DNA from 4 places in the Streptomyces sp. NPDC047880 genome. Region 2 is predicted to be linked to each of the others. Evidence: riboswitches for the same ligand, from Rfam matches in the RefSeq annotation. Region 2 holds a riboswitch; each other region holds the start of a gene.
What was found. Region 2 has a riboswitch for cyclic di-AMP ahead of AB0937_RS17535 (transglycosylase family protein). Riboswitches for the same ligand answer to the same signal wherever they lie in the genome.
Positions count from the first base shown of each region.

Region 1 (6,895 bases), on a different contig from region 2:
CACCGGGCAGTGGGAAGCCGGCGCCTGGCTCCAGCCCGACCAGTCCGGCAACCCGGCCGACCACACCCAGCAGTGGGAGTGGGGCACGCAGACCTTCGACACGGGCGCCTACGACGCGACGCAGTGGAACTCCGACGGCACCCCCGCCGCACCGGCTCCCGACGCGTACGAGCACCCTGCCGAAACCTTCGACCAGCACGAGACGGCGGCCTTCGACCAGGTCACGTACGACGAATCCGCCGAGGCCGGCCACCACGGCCCCGACGCGGACGGCGGCGAGCCGGCCGCCACCGGTGAACTGCCCGTCGTCGCGCCGCTCCTGGACGGCCAGGAGGACGTCGCCCCGGCCACGTCCTCGCGGGCGGCCGCGCGTGCCGGCTCCCGCTCCCGCCGCCGTACCCCTCCCAAGCGCTCGGCGCTGATGACCATCGCGGTGCCCTCGGCGTGCGTGATGGGGGTCGCCGGGATCGCCGCCGCCTCCGTCGGCAGCTTCGGTGGCGACAGTGCCGCGGAGGCCCATACGACCGCGGCGGACGCGCAGCCCGTCAAGCCGGCCGCCGCCAACAACAAGCTGGACACCCAGCTGCAGAGCCTCTCCGCCGGTGCCGACGACTTCGCCGACCGGGCCAGCCGCACGCAGGAACGCATCGACCTCAAGGCCCAGCAGGCGGCGGAGCGGAAGCGGGCGGCGGAGGAGGCGGCCCGCAAGGAGCGGCTGCGCCCCAAGTTCGCCCTGCCGGTCGCACGGCACGGACTCAGCGCCATCTACGGCCAGTCCGGCATCAACTGGATGTCGCTGCACACCGGCATCGACTTCCCCGTCTCGTACGGCACGACCGTGATGGCCGCGACCGACGGCACCGTGCGCACGCAGTGGAACAGCGCGTACGGCAACATGCTGATCCTCACCGCGAAGGACGGCACGGAGACGTGGTACTGCCACCTCTCCACGTACACGGTCGCCTCGGGTACGACCGTGAAGGCCGGCGATCCGATCGCGCGCTCCGGCAACTCCGGCAACTCCACCGGTCCGCATCTGCACTTCGAGGTGCGCCCGGCCGGCGGCTCGGCGATCGACCCCCTCCCGTGGCTGCGCAGCCACGGCATCGACCCGACGTAACGTCCCGGCAGCCGCGGACCTCGCCCGCCTCGAGTGATCTCCCGGCAGCCCCCACCCGCGTTGTGCGCGCAGGGGACCGCCGGTTCACCTCACGTCGCTACAGCTTCTCCACCGGCGCGTACCGCAGCAGCAGCCGCTTCGGCTTGGTGTCCCCGAAGTCGATCGTCGCCTCGGCGTTGCCGCCCGTGCCCTTGACCGCGACGACGGTCCCGAGTCCGAACTGGTCGTGTGTGACCCGGTCCCCGACCGCCAGTGACACCACCGGCTTCTCGGAGGTGCGGCGCGTGGCGAAACCGGAGGCTCCCGACGCCGACGAGCGCGAGCGGGAGGACGACAGCGAGGCCGCCACCGCCGAGACCGGCCCGGAGGACGCGGGCGCGGTCGCTCCCGTCCGCTTCCACTCCACGTGGGCCGGGGGGATCTCCTCCAGGAACCGGGAGGGCGGGTTGTACGAGGGCTGGCCCCAGGCGCTGCGCAGGGTGGACCGCGTCAGATACAGCCGCTCCCGCGCGCGTGTGATGCCGACGTAGGCCAGGCGCCGCTCCTCCTCCAGCTCCTTGGTCTGGCCGAGGGCGCGCATGTGCGGGAAGACGCCGTCCTCCATGCCGGTCAGGAAGACGACCGGGAACTCCAGGCCCTTGGCGGTGTGCAGGGTCATCAGCGTGATGACCCCGTCGCCGTCCTCCTCGTCGGGGATCTGGTCGGAGTCGGCGACCAGCGCGACCTGCTCGAGGAAGTCGGACAGGGAGGGCTGCTCGTCCTCGCCGCGCTCCTGTTCGAACTCCATGGCGACGGCGGCGAGTTCCTGGAGGTTCTCGATCCGGGTCTCGTCCTGCGGGTCGGTGGAGGCCTGGAGTTCGGCGAGGTAGCCGGTGCGTTCCAGGACGGCTTCCAGCACCGTGGCCGGTCCGGCGCCGGACTCGACGATGGTGCGGAGGTCCTCCATCAGCGCGTTGAACCGCTTGACGGCGTTGGTGGAGCGCGCGGCCATGCCGTACGCCTCGTCGACGCGCTTGAGCGCCTGCGGGAAGCTGATCTTCTCCCGCTGGGACAGGGCGTCGATCATCGCCTCGGCGCGGTCGCCGATGCCCCGCTTGGGGACGTTGAGGATCCGGCGCAGCGGCACCGAGTCCTCGGGGTTGGACAGCACGCGCAGGTAGGCCAGGACGTCCCGGACCTCCTTGCGCTCGTAGAAGCGGACGCCGCCGACGACCTTGTAGGGCAGGCCGACGCGGATGAAGACCTCTTCGAAGACACGGGACTGGGCGTTGGTGCGGTAGAAGACGGCGACGTCGCCGGCCTTGGCCTCGCCGGTGTCCGTGAGGCGGTCTATCTCGTCGGCGACGAACTGCGCCTCGTCGTGCTCGGTGTCGGCGACGTAGCCGGTGATCCGGGCGCCGGTGCCCGCGTTGGTCCACAGGTTCTTGGGGCGGCGGGACTCGTTGCGCTCGATGACGGCGTTGGCGGCGCTGAGGATCGTCTGTGTGGAGCGGTAGTTCTGCTCGAGCAGGATCGTCGTCGCGTCCGGGTAGTCCTCCTCGAACTGGAGGATGTTGCGGATCGTCGCGCCGCGGAAGGCGTAGATCGACTGGTCGGCGTCACCCACCACGCACAGCTCGGCGGGCGGGATCTCGGCCTCGGGCGGCACGTCGACCGGGTGCTCGGAGGTGCCGACCAGCTCGCGGACCAGGGCGTACTGCGCGTGGTTGGTGTCCTGGTACTCGTCGACCAGGACGTGCCGGAAGCGGCGGCGGTAGTGCTCGGCGACGTCCGGGAAGGCGCGCAGCAGGTTGACCGTCGTCATGATCAGGTCGTCGAAGTCGAGCGCGTTCGCCTCGCGCAGCCGCGACTGGTACATGGCGTAGGCCTGGGCGAGGGTCTTCTCGAAGCCGTCGGTGGCCTGGGCGGCGAAGTCCTCCTCGTCGATCAGCTCGTTCTTCAGGTTGCTGATCTTGGCGCTGAAGGACTTCGGCGGGAAACGCTTGGGGTCGAGGTCCAGGTCGCGGCAGACCAGGGCCATCAGGCGCTTGGAGTCGGCGGCGTCGTAGATCGAGAAGGAGGAGGTGAAGCCGAGCTTCTTGCTCTCCCGTCGCAGGATGCGCACGCACGCGCTGTGGAAGGTCATGACCCACATGGCGTTCGCGCGCGGGCCGACGAGCTGCTCGACACGCTCCTTCATCTCGCCGGCGGCCTTGTTGGTGAACGTGATCGCGAGGATCTGGCCCGGGTGCACGTCCCGCTCGGCGAGCAGGTGGGCGATGCGGTGCGTGAGCACACGGGTCTTGCCGGAGCCGGCGCCGGCCACGATGAGCAGGGGGGAGCCGGAGTGGACGACGGCGGCGCGCTGGTTGTCGTTCAGCCCTTCCAGCAGCGCGGCGGAGTCGATCACCGGGCGGGGGGCGCCGTCGCGGTAGTAGGCGTCCCGGTCCGGGGGCGTGTCGAACTTCCCGCCGAACAGATAGTCCGGGATCGGCTCCGGAACGTGATCGTCCTCGGGCGGCGGCGGGGGCTCGTCGGCCGGGCCCCGCTGGGCCTGGAGGTTCGCCAGGAAGTTGTCGTCAAAGAGGCTGCTCATCGCTCTCCGAGTCTAGGGCGCCCCACTGACAGCCCGCCGCCGCCCTGAGAACATCCCCGCGCGACCGACGGCCGGCCGAGCACCCGGCGGCGCGTTGTCGCCCTCCATGACCGCATGATCACGCCCTGCTACACCCACCCCATATGCGGATCTACAACCATCAATCCCCCTTGATCGCTCACTCTCGGCAACGCCCGGGGATAAGGTCACGAAAATGTATCGGGCATATCACCCATCAACCTTCACAGGGGCCACACGAGTTGGCTACCGTGCGACCAGGCCGCATGACCCCCACCGGCGAACGTCGCCGGGCCGCGCGGCCTCCGCCGAGTCCGGTGTGCCGCAGCGGCAGCCGGAGCCGGGGACCCAACCGTGAACCTGGGGTGAATCGGCCCGACTCCCTGTGCGGAGAGGCCGTAGGGCAAACCTTCCGAACCACCCGCCCGAACCCGACAGCTAACCCGGTAGGCGGAACATGGAAGGAGTCGCCTCCCTTGGCGTCGCACCGCAAGTCGCGTCCTACGGGTACGCGCGTGGCAGGCATACGGACCCCCGCCCTGGCAACGGCGGCCCTCACCTCCGTGGCCCTGCTCTCCCAGTCGGCCAACGCCGCCCCCGCGGCCGACGACAAGCCCAGCCTCGAGGAAATCGAGAAGAAGGTCGACGACCTGTACCGCCAGGCCGAGTCGGCGACCGACAAGTACAACGCGGCCAAGGAGAAGACCGCGAAGCAGCGCAAGCGCGTCGACACCCTCCTCGACGACGTCGCCCAGCGCACCCAGAAGCTCAACGAGGCGCGCGAGGAGCTGGGTTCCTTCGCCTCCGCCCAGTACCGCACCGGCGCCGCCGCCCCGGACACGGCGACGTTCCTGCTGGCGGACACCCCGCAGGACTACTTCGACCAGACCCAGCTGATGGACCGGATGACGGGCCGCCAGAAGGTCGCGGTCGACGATTACGTCACCCAGCAGTCCGAGACGATGAAGAAGCGCCAGGAGGCCACCGAGAGCCTCGAGACGCTCACCGAGTCGCAGGGCGACCTGAAGACGGCCAAGGCCACCGTCCAGCGCAAGCTCGCCGACGCGCGCGAGCTGATGTCGAAGCTGACCGCCGAGGAGAAGGCCCGGCTCGCGGCGATCGAGAAGGCAGAGCGGGAGGAGGCCGCCCGCAAGGCCGACGAGCTGGCCCGGCAGCAGGCCGCGCGGCAGCAGGCGCAGGAGGAGGCCGCCCGGCAGCAGGACGGCGGGACGGCCTCGTCGGGCTCCACTGGATCCACGGGCTCCGGCTCGCCCTCCTCGACGGCCCCGGCCGACTCCTCGTACGCCTCCAAGGCCGACAAGGCGCTGGCCTTCGCCCGCGCCCAGATCGGCAAGCCGTACGTGTGGGGCGCCGTCGGGCCCGGCTCGTACGACTGCTCGGGCCTGACCCAGGCCGCCTGGAAGGCCGCGGGCGTCACCCTGCCGCGCACGACCTACGACCAGGTGAACGCCGGAACCACGGTTCCGCTCTCCCAGGCCCAGCCCGGCGACCTGGTCTTCTTCTACGACGACGTCACCCACGTCGGGATCTACATCGGAAACGGCATGATGATCCACGCCCCGAAGCCCGGGACGTACGTCCGCGAGGAGTCGATCTACTACGACGGCGAGTCGGCGATCCACAGCGTGGTCCGCCCGGCCTGACCGGTCCCGTCACGTCTTCGAGGGGCACGGGCGCACGTTCCTGCGGGGCAAGGTCGCACGTTTTTGAGGGGCACGCGCGCGTGCCCCTCTCTCCTCGCGCGCGCCGCTCTCTAGCATCGGCGCTATGTCCGGTCCCTCCCTGTTCGCCACCTGGTGGTCGACATACGCGCTGGCGACCGGCATCGTGTCGGTCGGCCTGGACTCGGCGGGGTACGCGGTCCTCGCCCGCATCACCCTCGCCCTGGCCTGCGCGGGCTGGCTGGGGGCGGCCGCGGGCCTGGCCCAGCGGGCGCACGGCGAGTGGCGGACGGAGACGCCGGCCGAGCTCACCATGGTGGCGGCGACCGCCGTCCTCGGCACCGGCTTCTTGGCGACCGGACAGCAGACCCTGGCGGCGGCGCTGCTGGCGCTCGCCATGGTGCTCTGGGCGGTGCTGCTCACCACGGAGGCCCAGGGGCGCCGCGGAACGGTGTTCCTGCGCTGCGTGGCCACCGAGGGGCTCGCCGTGCTCGGCGCGACGCTCGCCGCAGCCGACGCGGCGGCCTGGCTCGCCCACGCGGCCCTCGTGCTGTTCTGGCTGGGACTCACGCTCTACGGCTTCGCCCTGTTCCGGTTCCAGCCCCGGCAGGTGGAGGAGGGGCGCGGGGACCAGTGGCTGGCGGCCGGCGCCCTCGCCCTCTCCGCACTCGCCGGGGCGCGTCTCCTCGCCGCCGACAGCCCGCGCCTGTACCTGTGGAACGAGGAGAACGCCGACGTCCTGCGCACGACGACGGTCACGCTGCTCGTGCTCGCACTGGTCGCCTGCGTCGCCCTGCTCCTCGCCGAGCTCTTCTGGCCCCGGCACCGCTACGACGTACGGCGCTGGGCGACCGTGTTCGCCGCGGTCGTGACGGCCGAGGCCGCCCTCGCGGTCGCCGCCGCTCTCGGCGTCCCCTGGCTCGATGTCGCCGGGGAGGTGCTGCTGTGGATCGCGGTGGCCGCCTGGCTCGGGTGCACCGTCTGGGCCCTCGCCTCCGCCCGGCGTTCCCGGATCAGGTCCAGAGCACGGCGATGAAGACGTTCGCCGTGGTCAGCAGACCCACCAGGCCGAAGAGGCCTTTGTCGACCTTCTCGTCGTCCCGCTTCACGTAGACCAGGCCGAGGATCACGATCAGCAGGGCCAGCTTCACGCCGATCTTGATGTTGTTCACGGTCTGGTCGTCGGCCTGGTTGAGGCCGACCAGGATCACACCCGTGACCAGCATCGTGAACGCACCGTGCAGCATCGCGGGGGTGAAGCGGGCGGTGCCCTCGCCCATCGCCTTCATCTGGGTGAGGAAGCCGCCCAGGAGCGAGGCGATGCCGATGATGTGGAGGCCGACGAAGAGGTGGATGAGTACGTCCATGGGGCCGGAGCCTAATCAGGGCCTCCAGGGCCGCCCGACACCGGCCCATGGGTACACACATGCACCCCATAGCATCCGATCACGGTCACTCGCTGACGATTCGACGCATCGGTCATCACGCTGAGTGAAGTAG
Region 1 is NZ_JBEZOK010000016.1:186,348-193,242, forward strand. Features, by position in the region: gene AB0937_RS24025 (M23 family metallopeptidase) at 1-1,120, shown strand, start outside; gene pcrA (DNA helicase PcrA) at 1,218-3,695, opposite strand; cyclic di-AMP (ydaO/yuaA leader) riboswitch at 4,010-4,181, shown strand; gene AB0937_RS24035 (NlpC/P60 family protein) at 4,190-5,377, shown strand; gene AB0937_RS24040 (hypothetical protein) at 5,502-6,431, shown strand; gene AB0937_RS24045 (hypothetical protein) at 6,409-6,762, opposite strand.
Region 1: another riboswitch for cyclic di-AMP. It lies ahead of AB0937_RS24035 (NlpC/P60 family protein); the one in region 2 lies ahead of AB0937_RS17535 (transglycosylase family protein).

Region 2 (6,895 bases):
CGGTCCGTGAAGAAGATGCGCGGCTATCTCGCCGACCTCATCCACCGCAAGCGCGAGGCGCTGCCGGCCGAGCCAGCCCTGGGTGAGGACCTCATCTCGGGTCTGATCCGCGCCTCCGACCACGGCGAGCACCTCACCGAGAACGAGGCGGCGGCCATGGCCTTCATCCTGCTGTTCGCCGGATTCGAGACGACCGTCAACCTGATCGGCAACGGCACCTACGCCCTGCTCACCCACCCCGGGCAGCGTGCCCGGCTCCAGGCGTCCCTGGCCGCGGGGGAGAGCGCCCTCCTGGAGACCGGCGTCGAGGAACTCCTCCGCTACGACGGCCCCGTCGAACTCGCCACCTGGCGCTTCGCCACGCAGTCCCTCACCCTCGGCGGGCAGCGCATCGAGGAGGGCGACCCCGTCCTCGTCGTGCTGGCCGCCGCGGACCGGGACCCGGAGCGGTTCGCCGATCCGGACGTCCTGGACCTCTCCCGCCGTGACAACCAGCACCTCGGATACGGCCACGGCATCCACTACTGCCTCGGCGCCCCGCTGGCCCGCCTGGAGGGCCAGACCGCGCTCGCCACGCTCCTCACCCGGCTCCCGGACCTCCGGCTCGCCGTGGATCCGGCCGAGCTGAGGTGGCGTGGCGGCCTCATCATGCGGGGGCTGCGCACGCTGCCGGTGGAGTTCGCACCGGCCGGACGTGACGAAACATCAGGTCTGTGATCTTCACGTGATCTGCGCGGCATGAACTTGTGACAAGTGATCGTCTGCCGATACGTTCACCCATCAACGCGGCCGGTATCGCGCCGCGTCGGTCACTGCTGTCACGTGAAAGGTCTCCGTATGCTCTCCGGGAACGGTCGGCACCGTCGCCCCCGCCAGGCTCCGGCTCTCCTCGTCGCGGCCGGAGTGACCGGCTCCGCCATCGCGATCCCCCTCCTCGGGGCCTCCGGCGCCAGCGCGGCCGACGGCACGACCTGGGACCGGGTCGCGGACTGCGAGTCCGGCGGCGCCTGGAGCCAGAACAGCGGCAACGGCTACTACGGCGGCCTGCAGTTGTCCCAGGAGGACTGGGAGGGCCACGGCGGCCTCGACTACGCCGCGAGCGCCGACCTGGCCAGCCGCTCCCAGCAGATAGCCGTGGCCGAGAGAATCCTCGCCGACCAGGGGGTCGGCGCATGGCGCACCTGTGGCCTGCTCTCCGGCCTCGAACAGGACAAGGAATCAGATTCATCCGAATCGTCGGAATCGTCCGACTCGTCCGGTGAAGTGGACTCGCCCGGTTTGCTCGACTCGCTCGGTTCGTCCCTGTCGGAGAGCGCTTCCCCGTCGCCCTCGTCGTCGCCTGACGGGTCGTCGGCCTCGAAGGATGAGAACGCCGATCCGGACAAGTCGCCCGAATCCACCGAATCGCCGAAGGGTCGGCAGTCCGGCAGCTCCTCGTCGGCCGGCTCCAAGGGTGACAAGTCCAACTCGCAGTCCGCGGGCGACTCCTCGGAGCTGACCGACACCGGCTCCGGCCGCCATCGCGGCCCCAGCGCCGACGAGACCCGGGAGTCCGAGGACGGTCGTACGGGCGGGTCCACGGGCCGGCACGCCTCGCGCGGTGACGACAGCTCCCGCGACGCCTCCGAGGGTGCCTACATCGTGGGTGTCGGCGACAGCCTCTGGTCCATCGCCGACTCCCTTGACGTCAGCGGCGGATGGCACGAGCTCTACGAGAGCAACGAGAAGTCCGTCGGCGCCGACCCGGACCTCATCCTCCCCGGTGAGAAGCTCACGGTGGAGGGCGAAGCGGACGAGAAGTAGCTGTTCGGGCAGTGCGGAAACCGGGGCGGAAGTCGCCCCGAAACCGTGCGAGTTAGCGCCCCGATTCGCGGCTGATGTCCCGTTTGGGGCCCTGAGAGATAGATCTCAGAAGCCCTGATCGTCTTTGAAATTCCGCCGATCGCGTGTCTACGGTCATGACCGCTCGCCACCGCGAGCCCCGGCTGCCGCAACGCCGAATCCTGCCAGCGGCCGCACGGGAACAGTCGTCGCGTCAAGCGCCGTAGGCAGGAGCGGGGGACCCAAGGTAGGTGCCCGACCGGCAGGTTGTGCCGGAAGGGCTTGGGGTGAAGCCGTGTCCCGGGAGGGACGCGGCCGGGCAACTCAACCGGCCCGAACCCGACAGCTCACCTCGCAGGCGTCGGTGAGGGGATCCATCCATGCTGTTTTCCAGCAAGGGCAAGCACCGTCGTCCGTCCAAGGCCACCCGTGCCATCGCCGTCGCCGGTGTCGCCGGCGCCGCCGTCGCCGCCCCGCTGATGGCGGCCGGCAACGCCTCCGCCGCCACCGCCTCCGAGTGGGACGCGGTCGCCCAGTGCGAGTCCGGCGGCGACTGGTCCATCAACACCGGCAACGGCTACTACGGCGGTCTGCAGTTCTCCGCCTCCACCTGGGCCGCTTACGGCGGCACCCAGTACGCTTCCACCGCCGACAAGGCCAGCAAGGACCAGCAGATCCAGGTCGCCGAGAAGGTCCTGGCGAGCCAGGGCAAGGGCGCCTGGCCGGTCTGTGGCAAGGGCCTGTCGAGCGCCGGCTACACCGGCGGCGGCTCCTCGAGCGACTCCGGCAGCACCTCGCAGCAGAGCACCGACTCCCGCGAGACCCAGCAGCAGCCGGCCTCCCGCTCCGACGAGCGCCCGGCGGCCAAGAAGACCGTCACCACCCCGACCGGCAAGAAGGTCAAGAAGGGCGACGGCGAGTACAAGGTCGTCAAGGGCGACACCCTCAGCTCGATCGCCGCGGACAAGAAGGTCAAGGGCGGCTGGGAGAAGCTGTTCGAGCTGAACAAGGACATCCTCGAGGACGCCAACCTCATCTACCCGGGCCAGCAGCTGCACCTGAAGTAAGCAGCGGCCCACCCGGACCCTCCCGGGTCCACGGGCTCCCCGCCCCGGTGCGTCACCCCCCGTACGCACCGGGGCGGGGTTTTTTCGGCAACGGGCTTTGTTCCGTTCGGAAACAATTTACTCTCGGTTCTGTCCATGAGGTGGGCGACCCGGTGGCCGATCGCCCCGGGCCGGTTAGGCTCATGTCGCGAGCCACCGGGCCCGCACCTCGCCGGGTCCGCGCGACCCGCGTACCGCGTCACATCAAGAAGGAGATGCTCGTGCCGTCCATCGACGTCGTCGTAGCCCGGGAAATCCTGGACTCCCGAGGCAACCCCACGGTCGAGGTCGAGGTCGGCCTCGACGACGGCAGCACCGGTCGTGCCGCCGTCCCGTCCGGCGCCTCCACGGGCGCCTTCGAGGCCATCGAGCTCCGCGACGGCGACTCGAACCGCTACCTCGGCAAGGGCGTGGAGAAGGCCGTCCTCGCCGTCATCGAGCAGATCGGCCCGGAGCTGGTCGGCTATGACGCCACCGAGCAGCGCCTGATCGACCAGGCGATGTTCGACCTGGACGCCACCGACAACAAGGGCTCCCTCGGCGCCAACGCCATCCTCGGCGTCTCGCTCGCCGTCGCCCACGCCGCCTCCGAGGCCAGCGACCTGCCGCTGTTCCGCTACCTGGGCGGCCCCAACGCGCACCTGCTGCCGGTGCCGATGATGAACATCCTGAACGGCGGCTCGCACGCCGACTCCAACGTGGACATCCAGGAGTTCATGATCGCCCCGATCGGCGCGGAGTCCTTCTCCGAGGCCCTGCGCTGGGGTGCCGAGGTCTACCACACGCTGAAGAAGGTCCTGAAGAGCAAGGGCCTGGCCACCGGCCTCGGCGACGAGGGCGGCTTCGCCCCGAACCTCGGCTCCAACCGCGAGGCCCTCGACCTCATCCTCGAGGCCATCAAGGAGGCCGGCTACACCCCCGGCGAGCAGATCGCCCTCGCCCTCGACGTCGCCGCCTCCGAGTTCTACAAGGACGGCTCCTACACCTTCGAGGGCAAGACCCGCTCCGCCGCCGAGATGACCGAGTACTACGCGGAGCTCGTCGACGCGTACCCGCTCGTCTCCATCGAGGACCCGCTGTTCGAGGACGACTGGGAGGGCTGGAAGACCATCACCGCCAAGCTCGGTGACAAGGTCCAGCTCGTCGGCGACGACCTGTTCGTCACCAACCCCGAGCGCCTCGCCCGCGGCATCGAGGAGGGCGCGGCCAACGCGCTGCTCGTGAAGGTGAACCAGATCGGTTCGCTCACCGAGACGCTGGACGCCGTCGAGCTGGCCCAGCGCAACGGCTTCAAGTGCATGATGTCCCACCGATCCGGCGAGACCGAGGACGTCACCATCGCCGACCTGGCCGTCGCGACCAACTGCGGCCAGATCAAGACCGGCGCCCCGGCCCGCTCCGAGCGCGTCGCCAAGTACAACCAGCTGCTGCGCATCGAGGAGATCCTCGACGACGCCGCGGTCTACGCCGGCCGCAGCGCCTTCCCGCGGTTCAAGGGCTGACCCGGCACTGACCCCTACGGGGTCAAGCCGTAGCCAGTCGTACGTACGTCCCCGTACCCGGTCCCGTACCGTGTCCGGGGACGTACGCGCGTAGGACGGTGGAGCGGGAGGCGGACAGATGGCCGTGAAGGACCGGGACCGGTTCTCCACCGCGACCAGGATCCGGTTGCTCGGCGAGCAGACCGCGGCCCGGGTCTACCGTTCCCAGACCAGGCGCCAGGCCCGCCGCTCGCGGCTGACCGGCCGGGCCGCGCTGCTCGCCCTGGTGATGTGCTCGCTGATCGTGGCCCTGGCCTACCCGATGCGGGAGTACGTCTCGCAGCGCGCCGAGATCGACGACCTGCAGCGCGAGCAGCGGCAGGCCCGTGAGCGCGTCGAACGGCTGCGCGACCTGAAGGCGCGCTGGCAGGACGACGCGTACGCCGAGCAGCAGATCCGGCAGCGGTTGCACTACGTGATGCCGGGGGAGACGGGCTTCATCGTCGTCGACCCGCACGCGGCGAAGCAGTCGCGCACCGACCTGGGGGCGGCCGACCGTCCCTGGTACTCGAACGTCTGGGACGGGGTCGACAAGGCCGACGCCTCCGACCGGTGACCCGAACCCCTGCCAGTGACCCGAAACCAGAGAAAGACAGCCTGAAGACAGTCATGGAAACGCCCCCGCCGACCACCCCGCGCACCGAGCCGACCGACGCCGACGTCGAGGCCTTCAAGCAGCAGCTCGGTCGGCCCCCGCGCGGTCTGCGCGCGATCGCGCACCGCTGCCCGTGCGGACAGCCCGACGTCGTCGAGACGGCCCCGCGGCTGCCGGACGGCACGCCGTTCCCCACGCTATACTACCTGACGTGCCCGAAGGCGAACTCGGCCATCGGCACGCTGGAGGCCAACGGCGTGATGAAGGAGATGACCGAGCGGCTCGGCTCGGACCCGGAGCTGGCCGCGGCCTACCGCGCCGCGCACGAGGACTACATCCGGCGGCGCGACGAGATCGAGGAGCTGAAGAACTTCCCGAGCGCGGGGGGCATGCCGGACCGGGTGAAGTGCCTGCACGTCCTGGTGGCCCACTCGCTGGCCGCGGGGCCGGGGGTGAACCCGCTGGGCGACGAGGCGCTGGCGATGCTGCCGGAGTGGTGGCGCAAGGGCGCCTGTGTGACGACCGCCGAGGAGGACGCACAGTGACCCGTGTCGCCGCCGTGGACTGCGGTACGAACTCCATCCGGCTGCTGGTCGCCGACGCCGACCCGGAAACCGGAGAGCTGACCGACCTGGACCGCCGGATGATGGTCGTGCGGCTCGGGCAGGGTGTCGACCGCACCGGCCGGCTCGCCCCCGAGGCGCTCGAGCGGACCTTCGCGGCGTGCCGCGAGTACGCCGGGATCATCAAGGAGCACGGCGCGGAGCGGCTGCGGTTCGTGGCCACGTCCGCGTCCCGGGACGCCGAGAACCGGGACGAGTTCGTGCGCGGCGTGCTGGACATCCTCGGCGTGGAGCCCGAGGTGATCACCGGGGACCAGGAGGCCGAGTTCTCCTTCACCGGCGCCACCAAGGAGCTCGCCGGGGACGACCGCCTTGCCAAGCCCTATCTGGTCGTGGACATCGGCGGCGGTTCGACCGAGTTCGTCGTGGGCGACGACCACGTCCGGGCGGCCCGCTCGGTGGACGTCGGCTGTGTCCGCATGACCGAGCGGCACCTGGTCCGGGACGGCGTGGTGAGCGACCCGCCGTCCGAGGAGCGGATCGCGGCGATGCGGGCCGACATCGAGGCCGCGCTGGACCTCGCCGAGCAGACCGTTCCGCTGCGCGAGGCGCGCACCCTGGTCGGCCTGGCCGGCTCCGTGACGACGGTGTCGGCGATCGCGCAGGGGCTGCCGGGGTACGACTCGGAGGCCATCCACCACTCCCGCGTGTCCTACGACCGGGTCCGCGAGATCACCGAGTGGCTGCTGCGCTCCACGCACGCCGAGCGGGCGGCCGTGCCCTCCATGCATCCGGGCCGGGTCGACGTGATCGGGGCGGGCGCCCTCGTCCTCCTGGCGATCATGGAGCGGATCGGGGCGCAGGAGGTCGTCGTGAGCGAGCACGACATCCTCGACGGCATCGCGTGGTCGGTGGCGTAGCCCGCTTCTGAGCAGGCATGGACCACGAATGAGCGTGCCCGGGGGGTCCGGACGGACCCCCCGGCGACAGCCCGTCGGAAAAGTTCGTGAAGTTCTTCACAAGGAATTCGGCCCTCCCGGGCGACGAGAAGAACCCCGTTGACCCGTCCGGGGGCTGAACGGCCCTTTGAACATGTTCAGAAGCATGGTATGGAGGTGCCCGGAAGGGCACTCCGGGCGGCGCTCACGGAGTGCCTCACGGAGGCCTCCGCGGCACAGAGAGGCAGCTCACGCGGCATTGACAACGCTCCGCGGTGCACAAAGGAGCCCGGTTGTCACCATGACGTGGATCACGCGGGCCGCGGAGGAT
Region 2 is NZ_JBEZOK010000010.1:91,422-98,316, reverse strand. Features, by position in the region: gene AB0937_RS17545 (cytochrome P450) at 1-717, shown strand, start outside; gene AB0937_RS17540 (transglycosylase family protein) at 838-1,803, shown strand; cyclic di-AMP (ydaO/yuaA leader) riboswitch at 2,031-2,197, shown strand; gene AB0937_RS17535 (transglycosylase family protein) at 2,202-2,888, shown strand; gene eno (phosphopyruvate hydratase) at 3,149-4,429, shown strand; gene AB0937_RS17525 (septum formation initiator family protein) at 4,548-5,024, shown strand; gene AB0937_RS17520 (DUF501 domain-containing protein) at 5,078-5,608, shown strand; gene AB0937_RS17515 (Ppx/GppA phosphatase family protein) at 5,605-6,546, shown strand.

Region 3 (6,895 bases), on a different contig from region 2:
CCCACATCACGGAAGTTGCGCACTCCGGCCAGCTCGGGCTCGGTCGACGGGACCTGCTGTGTCACGAGGGCTCCTCCCCTTCGGCGCCGCCGGCGCGGCTCGTCGGCGGGCGTCACTCGACGATACGACATGCCTGCCTGGGGCAATGAGTTGTCCACAGGCGTTGCCCGGAGCCCCCGCGGCACTCGATGATGTTGCCGCCTGGTCGCACCTGGTCGGGCTTGTTCGAATCTGTGAGGGCATGATGCTGGACATCTCCGACGACGGTCGTACATGGGTGCTCTCCGGGCCGGCCAGCAGCTACGCCGTCCACGTCACCGACCGGGACGAGCTGCTGCACCTGCACTGGGGCCCCCGCATCGGCCTGGCCGACGCCGAGGCCCTCGCCCGCCGGCCGCTGCCGGACTTCTGGCCCTTCGAGTCCACGCTCGACGGGCGCGAGGAGTACCCGGTCGAAGGCGGTGCCCGCTTCGTCCGCCCCGCCCTGTCCGTGCGCACGGCCGGACGGCGGGGCACCGAGTGGGCCTACCAGGGACACGACGCCGAGGACGGCGAGCTGCGGCTTCGCTTCCGCGACGGCGACCTGGACATCACGCTGCGCTACCGGATGCGCCCCTCGGCGGATGTCGTCGAGCGCTGGGTGACCCTGGGCAACCGGGGACCGGCCGTCGAGCTGCTGCGCGCCGACTCCGCCACCTGGACCCTGCCCGACCGCGACACCTGGCGGCTCTCCCAGCTGCACGGCCGCTGGGGCGCCGAGTCCCGGCTGACCCGCTCCGGCCTCACCCACGGCGAGAAGGTCATCGGCAGCCGCCGTGGTCACACCTCCCACCAGCACCTGCCGTGGGTCGCCCTCGACACCGAGGCCACCGAGGAGCACGGCGAGGTCTACAGCTGCGCCCTGGGCTGGTCCGGGTCCTGGCGCATCGCCGTGGCCCAGCTCCCGGACGCGCGCGTGCAGATCACCGGCGGTGCCGGCCACGACGACTCCGGCCTGCTGATGCTCGGCACGGGCGAGTCGTACACGACCCCCGTCTTCGCCGGGCTCTACAGCGACGGCGGCTTCGGCGGGGCGAGCCGCGCCTGGCACGCCTACCAGCGGGCCCATGTGATCCCGGACGCCGGGCGGGACCGGCCGGTGCTGTTCAACTCCTGGGAGGCCACCGAGTTCGACATCTCCGAGGAGCAGCAGCGGGCGCTCGCCGAGCGGGCCGCGGCCATGGGTGTCGAGCTGTTCGTGGTCGACGACGGCTGGTTCGGGGCACGCACCAGCGACCGGGCCGGCCTCGGCGACTGGACCCCGAACCCCGGCCGTTTCCCGGGCGGACTGAAGCCGCTCGCCGACCACGTGCACAGCCTCGGCATGCAGTTCGGGATCTGGGTGGAGCCCGAGATGGTCAACCCGGACAGCGACCTGTACCGGGCGTATCCCGACTGGGTTCAGTACCAAACAGGACGAAAGCGGACGGAATTCCGTAATCAGCTCGTACTGAACCTCGCGCGTGAGGACGTCCGGGAGTACCTGTGGGAGCAGCTCGACGGGCTCCTTTCCAGTGCGCCGATCGACTACGTCAAGTGGGATTTCAACCGCTGCTTCACCGACGCCGGATGGCCGGACGACGCCTACCCGCAGCGGCTGTGGGTCGACCACGTCCACGGCCTGTACGCCTTGCTGGACCGGCTGCGGGCCGCCCATCCGGGGGTGGCCTTCGAGTCCTGCTCGGGTGGCGGCGGCCGGATCGACCTCGGTGTGCTGAGCCGCACGGACCAGGTGTGGACCTCCGACAACACCGACCCCCTCGACCGGCTCGCCATCCAGCACGGCTTCAGCCAGATCCATCCGGCCCGGGTCATGGCCGCCTGGGTCACGGACAGCCCGAACGCCATGCTCAACCACCGGGCCAGTTCGCTGCGGTTCCGGTTCGTCAGCGCCATGGCCGGGGTGCTCGGAGTCGGCGGCGACCTCACGCAGTGGACGCCCGGGGAACTCGCCGAGGCGGGCGAGTGGGTGGGGTTGTACAAGGAGATCCGACCCCTGGTGCAGCGCGGCGACCTGTACCGGCTGCGGCCCCCGCAGGGCGGGCTGAGCGCCGTGCAGTACGTCCTCGGCGACGAGACCGTCGTCCTCGCCTGGCTCCAGGCGCAGCGCTACGGCGAGTCCGTTCCGGCGCTCCGGCTGCGCGGACTCGACCCGGAGGCATCGTACGAATGCCTCGAAACGGGCGAAGTTCACCGTGGGGGGCTCCTGCTGCACCACGGGTTGCGGGTCGGTCTGCGCGGAGACCTGGATGCCACGGTCGTCCGGCTTAAGCGGAAGTAGTCGTTCTGTCCGAATGGGGAATTTCGGCCGCTAAGGCATGACGTGCCCCGATCGTAAAGGAGATGGGGTCGGGGTGCGTGACCATCGTCATATTCGTGACGATCCGCTGTCGCCATGTTCACGTAATCCCCGTATTGTTCAGGGGTATTGAGCAAAGCGGGAGATCGGTAATCCACGCTCGGTGACAGCGCACGTGCCCACGTGTCGGGAAAAATGTCGTCAGCGGCAACCGCAAGCTTGTCCCATTGCGTCTCGGTCGCTTACGTTCCACACCAATCCGGACGGACGCCTAATCCTGCCGCCGCCCGGAGCCCGCACACACTGACCCGAAGCACGGCAGGAGCGGGGGACCCACAGGTAAGACGCCTGTTCCGGTTCCCGGAACGGCTTGGGGTTCAGCCGCGCCCCCGCGGCCGGGCATCTCCAGCCCGCACCCGACAGCTCACCTCGCAGGCGACGGAGAGGAATTCGCCATGCCCGCGAAGGGTAAGCACCGCCGTCCCAAGACCCAGCGTTTCACCCGCTCCATCGCCGTCGCCGGAACCGGTGGGGCCGCTCTCGCCCTGCCGCTCATGGGGGCCGCCGGCGCCCATGCCGCTACGCCGCAGTCGGCTCCGGAAAAGGCCGTGCAGTCCGCTCCGGCCACCGGGAAAAAGGCCGCCGAAAAGAACCATGGCGCCCACACGTACACCGTGAAGGCCGGAGATTACCTCGCCAGGATCGCCGACCAGCAGAATGTCAGCGGCGGTTGGAAGAAGCTCTACGCGGACAACCGTGAGGCCGTGGGCTCCGACCCCTCGCTGATCCACCCGGGCCTGAAGCTCTCGATCGGCAAGAAGGCGGCGACCGCCCCGAAGGCCTCGGCCCCCTCCGCGCCGAAGGCCTCGGCCCCGAAGCCCTCCGCCGCCGAGTCGGCCCCGAAGGCCCAGAGCGCCGCGAAGCCGGCCGCCGCCAAGCCCGCCGCCGAGAGCAACTCCAGTGGCTACACCCTGCCGGTGGCCGGTGTCACTGTCGGCACCCCGTACCACATGTCCGGCAGCATGTGGTCCAGCGGCTACCACACCGGTGTCGACTTCGTCGTTCCGACCGGCACGTCCCTCAAGGCCGTCGGCGCCGGCACGGTCGTCTCCGCCGGCTGGGGCGGCGCCTACGGCAACCAGGTCGTCATCAAGCTGAACGACGGCCACTACGCCCAGTACGCCCATCTGTCCCAGCTCTCCGTGTCGGCCGGTCAGACCGTGACCGCCGGACAGCAGGTCGGCCTCTCCGGAGCGACCGGCAACGTCACCGGACCGCACCTGCACTTCGAGATCCGCACCACGCCGGACTACGGTTCGGACGTGGACCCGGTCGCCTTCCTGCGCTCGCACGGCGTCTCCGTCGGCTGACCCACCGCACGACCACCTGCCTGACACGCCTCCGAAGGCCGGACCCCGATCCCCGGGTCCGGCCTTCGGTGTGTGCGCGTGGGGGCGCCCGCCCCAGGGGATCGACAGGCGACGGCAGTTGGGGCGGAGTACGTGCTCGCCTGGACCGCGACCCCGTCGCCGAGGGCGGGGCCGACGACCGGGTCTCGGACCTCGGCAACTTCTGGAACGCGACGACGTCCGCTCCCCGGACGACCTTTTCGCGACCCCGCGCGGCGGGTCCCTCGACGAGTACGACCACCTCACGACGTACTACGCGGGCTGCACGAGTGGCCACTTCGCCTTCCGGGCCGTCTGGAGCCATTTCCGGATCAGCGGGTTCCGGGTCTGGCGGCTCACCCCGAAACATCCCTGACAAGCGGGGTATTCCGGAGTTGGCGAACACTTTAGGAGTGGCTTATCTCACCGCCCGTCAACCCTTTCCTACGGTCGCGTAAGTCACATTCGAAGGTGAATCATGAGCTGCTGTGGCAGACGATTCGAAGAGTGACAGCAGAGCAGTGATCGGGTCGTACGTGGCGGTGGGGGACAGCTTCACCGAGGGCGTCGGCGATCCCGGCCCCGACGGGGCGTTCGTCGGCTGGGCCGACCGGTTCGCCGTCCTGCTCGCCGACCGCAGGCCCGAGGGCGACTTCCGGTACACCAATCTCGCCGTACGCGGAAAGCTCCTCGACCAGATCGTGGCGGACCAGGTGCCGCGGGCCGTCGACATGGCCCCGGACCTCGTCTCGTTCTGCGCCGGGGGCAACGACATCATCCGGCCCGGCACCGACCCGGACGAGGTGGCCGAGCGCTTCGAACGGGCGCTGGCCCAGCTCACCGCCGTGTCCGGCACGGTCATGGTGACGACCGGTTTCGACACCCGTGGCGTGCCCGTGCTCAAGCACCTGCGCGGCAAGATCGCCACGTACAACGGACATGTGAGGGCCATCGCCGACCGGTACGGCTGCCCGGTGCTCGACCTGTGGTCCCTGCGCAGCGTGCAGGACCGCCGGGCCTGGGACGCCGACCGGCTGCACCTGTCGCCCGAGGGGCACACGCGCGTGGCGCTCCGCGCGGGCCAGGTGCTCGGCCTCGACGTGCCGGCCGACCCCGAGCAGGCGTGGCCCCCGCTGCCCCCGCGCGGCGCGCTCGACGTGCGGCGGGACAACGTCGCCTGGGCGCGCGAGTTCCTGGTGCCGTGGATCGGGCGCCGGCTGCGTGGGGAGTCGTCCGGCGACCACGTGACGGCCAAGGGCGCGCTGTCGCCGGACGACATCAGGATGCGGATCGCGTCGGTGGCGTGACGGTGGCCGGATGTGCGGGGCGTGCGGCGTCTGCTCGCCGAACGCCGGTGCCGGCCGTGTGGCCCGGCCGCCCGCACGCCCGGCCCGCACCGCCACCGCGGACACGACTGCAGTACCGTGGAACGCCGCGCATCGACGGAATGCGACGGGACACGGTCACGGCTCTCCTACTGCTGTGGGGTCCCGCGCCCTGCGCTGGGGGGGGCGGCATGTCCGGATCGTCCGCGGTGCCGATCTGGTGGCGGACGACCACGTTCGCCGCGCCTTGCACGCCCATGACGGCGATCTCCTGCGCAGCGGCTCGACCTCGAGTCCGCTCTCGACTCGCTGCGACCGGAGTCGTTCGGTGACTGGCGGCGCACAGGAGCCTGACGGTCGTGTCAGGCTCCCGGTGTCCGCGCGCTGCCGCGACGGTCAGCCGGCGGCGCCCGCACCCGGCGCCAGCCGCCACAGGGAGGTCACTTCCGCCTTCCGGGCGGAGTGCAGCGGATCAGCGGGGTCATGGGCCCGGGGATGCAGCGGCCGGGCGTCGAGACGCCCCGCCACCGTCAGGCCCGCCCGGGCGAACAGTTCGGTCAGCTCCGTGCGGGAGCGCAGCCCCAGGTGCTCGGCGAGGTCCGAGATGACGAGCCACCCCTCACCGCCCGGTTCCAGATGGGCGGACAGTCCGTCGAGGAAGCCGCGGAGCATCCGGCTTTCCGTGTCGTACACCGCGTGTTCGAGCGGCGTCCGGGCCCTGCCGGGAAGCCACGGCGGGTTGCAGACGATCAACGAGGCCCGGCCGTTCGGGAACAGGTCGGCCTGCTGGATGTCCACGGTGGACGACAGGCCCAGTCGGTCGATGTTCTCCCGCGCGCAGGAGAGCGCACGAGCGTCGAGGTCCGTGGCCACGACCCGGCGGACGCCGCGCCGCGCCAGGACGGCGGCCAGAACCCCCGTGCCGGTGCCGATGTCGAACACCGTGCCCTGTGACGGCAGCGGCGCATCGGCCACCAGGTCGACGTACTCGCCCCGCACCGGGGAGAACACACCGTAGTGCGGTGTGATCGACTCGCCGAGCGCCGGCACGTGGACCCCCTTCTTGCGCCATTCGCCGGCCCCGAGGACCCCCTGCAGCTCGCGCAATGACACAACATAGGGTTCATCGCACCGCCCGTATGCCTGCTCGCAGGCCAGCCGCACGTCCGGGGCCCGGCGCAGGGGGATGACATGCCCCGCCTCGACCGGCACGAGCAGCATGCCCAGAATCCGCGCCCGCCTCGACTGCGCTTGACGGTACAGATGGAAGCTCTGCCCCGGTGACGTCCCCCGCTTCGGCGGTTTACGGTCGACGCGGCGTGCCATCGCCCGCAGTAACTGACGGGCGTTCTGGAAGTCGCCGTTCCATAACAGCGAGGTCCCCTCGCACGCGAGACGGAACGCGGTGTCGGCGTCCGTCCGGTCATCGGCCACCAGCACCTGTTTCGGCGGTGGCGCGCCGCTCTCCGACCGCCACAGGGCGCAGCGCTCCTCTCCCGAACTCTCAGGCCGGCGAATGATGTGCTCCTTGCTCACCCGCTCATCATCTCCCGCGCCGCCGCCGGTCTTCGAACCGGTCCGTGACGGTCAGCGGCCCACATCGCGGCAGCCAGCGTCCTCGGGGGACTCCCGGCGGGCTCCCAGGCTCAGTTCACGAGAGAGGGCCTCCTCCACCCACTCCTGTGCCCGCGCTCGCGCCACCGCGCCCTCGTAGGACGTCAGCTGGACGGCCAGGCCGTCGAGAAGGGCGGTGAGGCGGAGGGCCGCCCCGTGCGGGTCGGGGCAGTGGAACTCGCCGGCGGCCACGCCCTCCGCGATGACCTCGGCGATGGCCGCCTTCCACT
Region 3 is NZ_JBEZOK010000011.1:107,136-114,030, forward strand. Features, by position in the region: gene AB0937_RS18705 (tyrosine-protein phosphatase) at 1-65, opposite strand, end outside; gene AB0937_RS18710 (alpha-galactosidase) at 245-2,320, shown strand; cyclic di-AMP (ydaO/yuaA leader) riboswitch at 2,635-2,789, shown strand; gene AB0937_RS18715 (peptidoglycan DD-metalloendopeptidase family protein) at 2,794-3,708, shown strand; partial or broken gene AB0937_RS18720 (DUF6250 domain-containing protein) at 3,861-4,102, shown strand; gene AB0937_RS18725 (SGNH/GDSL hydrolase family protein) at 4,248-5,033, shown strand; gene AB0937_RS18730 (class I SAM-dependent methyltransferase) at 5,448-6,587, opposite strand; gene AB0937_RS18735 (TetR/AcrR family transcriptional regulator) at 6,639-6,895, opposite strand, start outside.
Region 3: another riboswitch for cyclic di-AMP. It lies ahead of AB0937_RS18715 (peptidoglycan DD-metalloendopeptidase family protein); the one in region 2 lies ahead of AB0937_RS17535 (transglycosylase family protein).

Region 4 (6,895 bases), on a different contig from region 2:
CGGTGGCGACGGGCACGTCGTGCGCCGCGGCGATCTCGTCGAGGGCGGCGAGCACCCGCCGCCCCCGCTCGGTCTCCAGATGCCTGGCGGCACCGCCCGCCCGCGCGCTCTCCACCGGCGTACCGGGCCGGTACTTGCCCGTGAGGAAACCGGACGCGAGCGCGTAGTACGGAACGGCCGCGAGGCCGGCCCGCTCGGCGAGGTCCTGGAGCTCACCCTCGTAGGTGTCGCGGGAGACCAGGTTGTAGTGCGGCTGGAGGGCGACGTAGCGGGCGAGCCCCTCGCGGTCGGAGAACTCCAGGGACGTCCGCAGCCGCTCGGCGGAGATGTTGGAGGCGGCGATGTGCCGCACCTTCCCCGCCTTCACAAGGGCGTCGAGCGCGCCGATGATCTCCTCGACGGGCACGTCGGGCTGGTCGAAGTGGGTGTAGTAGAGGTCGATGTAGTCGGTGCGCAGGCGCCGCAGGGAGGCGTCGGCGGCGGCCGTGATGTTGGCGGCGGACAGTCCCTGGAACTCGGGGTGCCGGCTGACCTTCGTGGCGACGACGACGTCGGAGCGGTTGCCGCGCGCCTCGAGCCACTTGCCGAGGATGGTCTCGGACTCCCCGCCCCGGTTGCCGTCGGCCCACGCCGAGTAGACGTCGGCGGTGTCCACGAAATTGCCGCCGACGGCGGTGTACGCGTCGAGGACGTCGAAGGACCGGGCCTCGTCCGCGGTCCAGCCGAAGACGTTGCCGCCGAGGGCGAGGGGGAAGACCTCGAGGTCGGAGGAGCCGAGCTTGAGAAGAGAAGTCATGCCCCGTGTCAACGACCGTACGGGAGGACCTCATTCCGCTACGGACGCGAAATTCCCGTGACCACCGCGACCGAAGACCGGCGGCCCTGACGTCGGGGGGTCGTCGTCAGGGCCGCCGGTCTTCGGTCGCGGTGCTTCAACGGATGTGTACCGCTTACGGGTTCAGTCCCTTGCCGCGCAGCCACGCCATCGGGTCGATGCCGCCGGCGGATCCGCCGGAGTGGACTTCGAGGTGCAGGTGCGCCCCGGTGACGTTGCCGGTGGCGCCCACGCGGCCGATCACGTCGCCGGTGCTGACCTTCTGGCCGACGCTGACGCCGATGGAGGACTGGTGCGCGTACCAGATCTCGGTGCCGTCATCGAGGGTGAGGACGGTCTTGTAGCCGTAGGAGCCGTTCCAGCCCGCCTCGGTGATGGTGCCGCTGTGCACGGCCTTGATCGGCGTGCCCGTGGGGGCGGCGAAGTCGAGGCCGGTGTGGTAGCCGGAGGACCAGTAGGCGCCCGCCTGGCCGAACGTCGAGGTGAGGGTGTACGAGGAGGTCGGCAGGGTGAACTGCTTGGCGAGGGCGGCGAGCCGCTCGGCCTCGGCCTTCTTCCTGGCCTCTTCCTCCGCTTTCTTCTTGGCCTCGGCGGCCTTGGCCTTGGCTTCCTCCTCCGCCTTGGCGACGGCTTCCGCCGCGGCCTTCTCGGCGGCGGCCGCGGCGTCCTGGGCGGCCTTGGTCTCGATCTGGTCCTGCTGGTGCTCGACCTGGGCCATGATCCGGGCGCGCAGCGCCTCGCCGGCACCGGAGGCGCCCTTGGCCTGCTCGGTGTCCGCCGTGACGGTGCCGAGGCTGCTGAGCGGGGTGGCGGAACCTTCGGGGGTGTCGTCGTCCGAGATGAGGGAACCCACCGAGGGCAGGTCCGGAACGGAGATGGACACCGGGGGCTTGCCGGTCTGGGCACTGGCCATGCCGCCGGCACCCACAGCGGCTATGACGCCGACGCCCAGGACGGTGGAGCTGCGGGCGAGACCTCCGCCGCGCTGCTTGGTGACGCGATGCCGGCCGCGGACGGGACGGATGGACTCCTCGGTGGGGTTCCACTCCTGGAACGGGCCCTCGTCGGTGCGCTGACCGCCGTAGCCGAAGGTGTCGGTGTCGCGCTTCGGCGCGTACGGGGCCGTGGGGGCAGGCCGGTTGGACGCCACGTGGGCGTACTCCTTTCCTTCCTTCTCGCCTACCGGGTTAGCTGACGGGTTCGGAGCAGGAAGGTCTCCTACGCGCGTATACCTGCCGTGCTTCCACGGTGGTTACGCCCGATTCACCCCAAGTGGTGGTTCCCCGGTTCCCTTTCGGGATTCGGCGCGTGCGCACGGAGCCGCCTTCTGTGACGGCTGGGACGACCGCGCTGCGTTATCGAACGTTAATGGAGGCGCGAGGGGTATTCCAGCGATTCCACTTGATCATTAACCTTTTTCGCGCGGACTTACCTGCCATGACCGACTTAAATCGGGCGAGTTGACCACCATACAAGTGGCCGACGAGGTTTGACGGTGTGTCAGTTGTTATGCGGAACGGGACGGTTCGCTCACCGACCGTAGCGAGTCACCGGGAAAGCACCGAGGGCCGGAATCCTTTGGATTCCGGCCCTCGGCCTTCAGTAGCGGGGACAGGATTTGAACCTGCGACCTCTGGGTTATGAGCCCAGCGAGCTACCGAGCTGCTCCACCCCGCGTCGTTGTGTCACCAGTGTACGCCATCCGCGGGACTGCTCGCGCACACCCTCCCTCCGGCCCGCGCTCAGCGCACCAGGTGGCGGTTCGGGGCCTTGGCCCGCTCCTCGTGTTCCGGGAGCAACAGCACCTCCACTCCCCGCGCCGCCAGGAGGCCGCTGCCGTCGGCGTCCGTCACGAAGGTGTCCGGCTCGCGCCAGGCCGTGACGACCCGCCGTACGCCCGCGTCGAGGATCAGCCGGGCGCAGGGAGCGGGCCGGGAGGCGCGGCGGGCGCACGGCTCGAGGCTGCTGTACACCGTCGCGCCGGGCAGCCGCGGGTCGGCCGGGTCGAGCTTGGCGAGGGCCGCCTCCTCGGCGTGCACCACGGGGTCGCCGCCCTCGCGGGAGTGGCCGCGGGCCAGTTCCGTGCCGTCGGCGGCGACCACGACCGCGCCCACGCTGAACGCCGTGCCCGACGGCGGGCAGCTCTCGGCCAGTTCGCAGGCGAGGGCCAGCCAGTGGTGATCGGCTGCGGCGGGCAGGGAACCGGTGCCCGGGGCGGTCGGTTCGTAGCGCATCAGGACGACGTCCTCGATCTGCCGCGACTCCAGCAGCCGGAGCCGGCCCCCCTGGTAGCCGCCGGGGCCGAAGAGGCGGGGCGCCCGGGGGTCGCCCACGAAGAGCGGGGCGAGGACCAGCTGGAGTTCGTCGGCGAGGCCCTGGGTGAGGAGCTGCGTGTGGATCAGACCGCCGCCCTCGACCATGAGCCGCCGTACACCCCGGACGTCGTGCAGGTGCGTGAGCAGCCGCCGCCAGTCGAGGCCGGCGCCGAGCGGGACGACGTCGGCGGCGAGGCCGAGCGCACGGGCGCGCTCGGCGCCCCGGTCGGTCGTGTAGAGGAGCTTCTCGCCGCCGGTGTGCCAGAAGCGGGCGTCCGGGTCGAGGTCGCCCGAACCGCTGACGGTGACCTTGAGCGGGTACGCGGGCTTGCCCGCGGCCGTGCGGGCGGCCCGGCGCTGCTCCGAGTTCACCAGCAGGCGCGGGTTGTCGGCGCGGATGGTGCCGGCGCCGATCAGGATCGCGTCGACGTCGGCCCGGACCTCGTCGACCCGGTCGAAGTCGGCCGGGCTGGACAGCAGCAGGCGGTCGGGCCCGGTGTCGTCCAGGTAGCCGTCGAGTGAGACGGCGGCGGACAGCAGGACGTACGGGTGAGGCATCGGTGCTCCGCGGCTGGTCGGGACTGCGGGACGGGACAGGGCTTGGTTCAAGTTTGAAACAAACCTACACTGGCGGCATGACGACTCGCTGGCTCACCCCCGAGGAGCAGCGCGCCTGGCGCGCCTACATCGCCGCCTCGCTGCTCCTGGAGGACGCGATCGACCGGCAGCTCCAGCAGGACGCCGGCATGCCACACCTGTACTACTCCATCCTGTCCGTCCTGTCGGAGTCCCCGGAGCGGCGGCTGCGCATGACCGATCTCGCCGAGCGGCTGAAGATCACGCGAAGCCGGCTGACGTACGCGGTCACACGGCTGGAGAAGGACGGCATGCTGCGGCGCGAGGCCTGCCGGTACGACAAGCGCGGCAGTATCGCGGCGCTGACCGACGAGGGGTTCGCCGTGCTGGAGCGCGCGGCGCCGGGGCACGTAGAGACCGTGCGCAGCTCCCTGTTCGACCGGCTCAGCGAGGAGCAGGTGGGCCAGCTGGAGGAGATCTCCGCGGCGATCGCGCAGGGGCTCCAGGAGGACGGGACCCGGCCGGCGGCGGACGACGTGCCGTGGCGACGGAGGTCGTCGCCCTGCTCGTGACGCGCATCACATAGAGCCGGATTCTCTTTGCTTCAAATTTAAAGCACGAGTAGGGTTCCGATCGTGGATCTGCTTCAAATCTGAAGCACTACGGCTGTGCAGCCGAACAGGAACGGAACCCGGAGGCCCCGCATGCCCGACACTCCCGCCGTCATCGCCACCCCGCGCTCCCGCGTCCGGGTCCCGCTGCGCTTCCACGACGGCTACGAGGCCGACGCCGAGCTCGTCACCTTCCACGGGCTGGCCGACGGCCAGGAGCACGTCGCCGTGGTCCTCGGCGAACCCGGCCCGGTCCCGCTGGTGCGGCTGCACTCCGAGTGCCTGACCGGGGACGTGTTCGGCAGCGCCCGCTGCGACTGCGGCCCGCAGCTGCGCGAGGCGGTCGAGCGCATCGCCGAGCGCGGCGGCGTCCTTCTCTACCTCCGCCAGGAGGGCCGCGGCATCGGCCTCTACAACAAGCTCGACGCGTACGCCCTCCAGGACGAGGGGCTCGACACCTACGAGGCGAACGCGGCGCTCGGGCTGCCGGAGGACGCCCGCGACTACACGGCGGCGGCCCAGATGCTCCGGGCCCTGGGCATCGGCGAACTGGACCTGCTCTCCAACAACCCCGACAAGGCCGACCAGTTGCGATCGCTGGGCGTCGACGTCCGCGACCGGGTCCCCACCGGCGTCTTCACCACCGCCCACAACGTCCGCTACCTGCGCGCGAAAGTCCTCCAGACCCAGCACACGCTGCCGCTCGCTGCGCTGGCGGAGCTCAACGCGGGCTGACCGGCCGCCGGTCCGGCCGGGCACTGAACCGGGCTGCTTGCCCTTCGGTTCATCGGGTACAGCCTTTGCAAGAGGGCGACCTCATCAGTACCCGCGCCTTTATGGAAGTGACCGTTTCGTGACCGATCTCGGCGGCCCCGGCAACCACCGGGCGAGGGGACCGGGCGAGGGCCCGGAGGCCGTCGCAGCGCAGATCACCGATGCTGTGGAGAGCCTGGTGGCGCTGTGGTCGGTCGCCGCCCAGGAGGCGTCCCTGCGGCTGTCACCGCACCAGTTGCGGGCGTTGCGCACCGTGCAGGCCGCGCCCGGGCTGAACCTGACGGCCCTGGCGGACCGTCTGGACATCGGCCTCCCCACGGCCAGCCGCCTCTGCGACCGTCTGGCCGCGGCCGGCCTGCTGGAACGGGCGCCGCATCCCGACACCCGCCGCGAAGTGCAACTGTGGCTCACCACACACGGACAGCACGTCCTGGGTGACGTCGCCGACCGCCGAACCCAGGCCCTGACCGCGGCACTGGCGGCCATGGAACCGGCCGAACGGGCAGCGCTGAGCAGGGGTTTGCGGGGCTTCCTGGCGGCCCGGACCATGTCGCCACCGCACACCCGCAGCCCAGAGGACCGCTGAGAAACCGGCCGGGCGGGGCAGGCGGACCCGGAATCGACGGCGCCGGTCGGTCGCCGGGGGCGTCAGGCGGCTGAGCCATCGCGGCGGCTGCCGCAGTCGGCGGGCATCGAGCGCCCGAGCCCTCACAGCACCCGCCGCCAACAAGCACCACACACCCGCACCCTCACAGCACCCGCCGCCAACAAGCACCACACACCCGCACCCTCACAGCACCCGCCGCCAACAAGCACCACACACCCGCACTCTCACAGCACCCGCCGCCAACATGCACCACACACCCGCACTCTCACAGCACCCGCCGCCAACATGCACCACACACCCGCACCCTCACAGCACCCGCCGCCAACGCGCATCACCTACCCGAGCCGTGGCGGCTCTCGCCGCCTGCGGTGAGGACCGCCACGCAGGTGTCGTCCCGTACCGGGCGGGCCGCGCTTCCCGCGTCCCGGAGCACCACCGCGGCCGCCACCGCCGGGTCGCAGCCGGGCAGGACGCCGTCGTCGGGCGGCGTCCAGCGGCTGGGCAGGCCGTCGCTGTGCAGCACCAGCAGACTGCCCGGGTGCCACGGCACGCGCTGCACGGGCACGGACGCCGGCGTCTGCGCGCCCACGATGCCGGGGTGGGACAACAGCGGCTTCCACGCGCCGTCGGTCCGCAGCCGGGCGCCGACGTTGCCGATCCCGGCGAAACTCAACTGCGCGTCTCGCACATCCAGTTGGGCCACTGCGACGGCAGCGCCCCGGGTGGGGCGCAGGGCCCGGCCCAGACTCCGCAGGATCTCGGCCGGCGGCAGCCCGCCCAGGCCGCGCAGTTCCTCCACGGCCGCGGTGGAGGCCTCGGCGGCCTTCGCCCCGTGGCCGAGCCCGTCGGCGAGCAGCAGGGTCAGCCGGTCGCCGCGGCGCACCCGGGCCCAGGCGTCCCCGGAGTGCTCGGCCCTGCCCAAGGGGACGTTGACGCCCCCGGCGCGCGGCCCGGGCGGGGGCGGCCCCTGGTTGCGGGCGGCGGGCTCGTGGCCGATCCGCGCCATCACGACGGTGCCCCGGCCCGGCGCGCTGTGCAGGTCGAAGTCGTTCGCTATGCGCCGGCACGTCCCGAGTCCGGCGCCCAGCGAGGCGGCGACGGTCGTGGTGTAGCCGTCGCGCATCGCCGCCGCGACGTCCGGGATGCCGGGCCCGTGGTCGAGCGAGACGAGCTGCAC
Region 4 is NZ_JBEZOK010000026.1:21,501-28,395, forward strand. Features, by position in the region: gene AB0937_RS30685 (aldo/keto reductase) at 1-796, opposite strand, end outside; gene AB0937_RS30690 (M23 family metallopeptidase) at 951-1,985, opposite strand; cyclic di-AMP (ydaO/yuaA leader) riboswitch at 1,997-2,152, opposite strand; tRNA gene AB0937_RS30695 (tRNA-Met) at 2,439-2,512, opposite strand; gene AB0937_RS30700 (dihydrofolate reductase family protein) at 2,578-3,708, opposite strand; gene AB0937_RS30705 (MarR family transcriptional regulator) at 3,786-4,298, shown strand; gene ribA (GTP cyclohydrolase II) at 4,431-5,072, shown strand; gene AB0937_RS30715 (MarR family transcriptional regulator) at 5,191-5,697, shown strand; gene AB0937_RS30720 (ATP-binding SpoIIE family protein phosphatase) at 6,050-6,895, opposite strand, start outside.
Region 4: another riboswitch for cyclic di-AMP. It lies ahead of AB0937_RS30690 (M23 family metallopeptidase); the one in region 2 lies ahead of AB0937_RS17535 (transglycosylase family protein).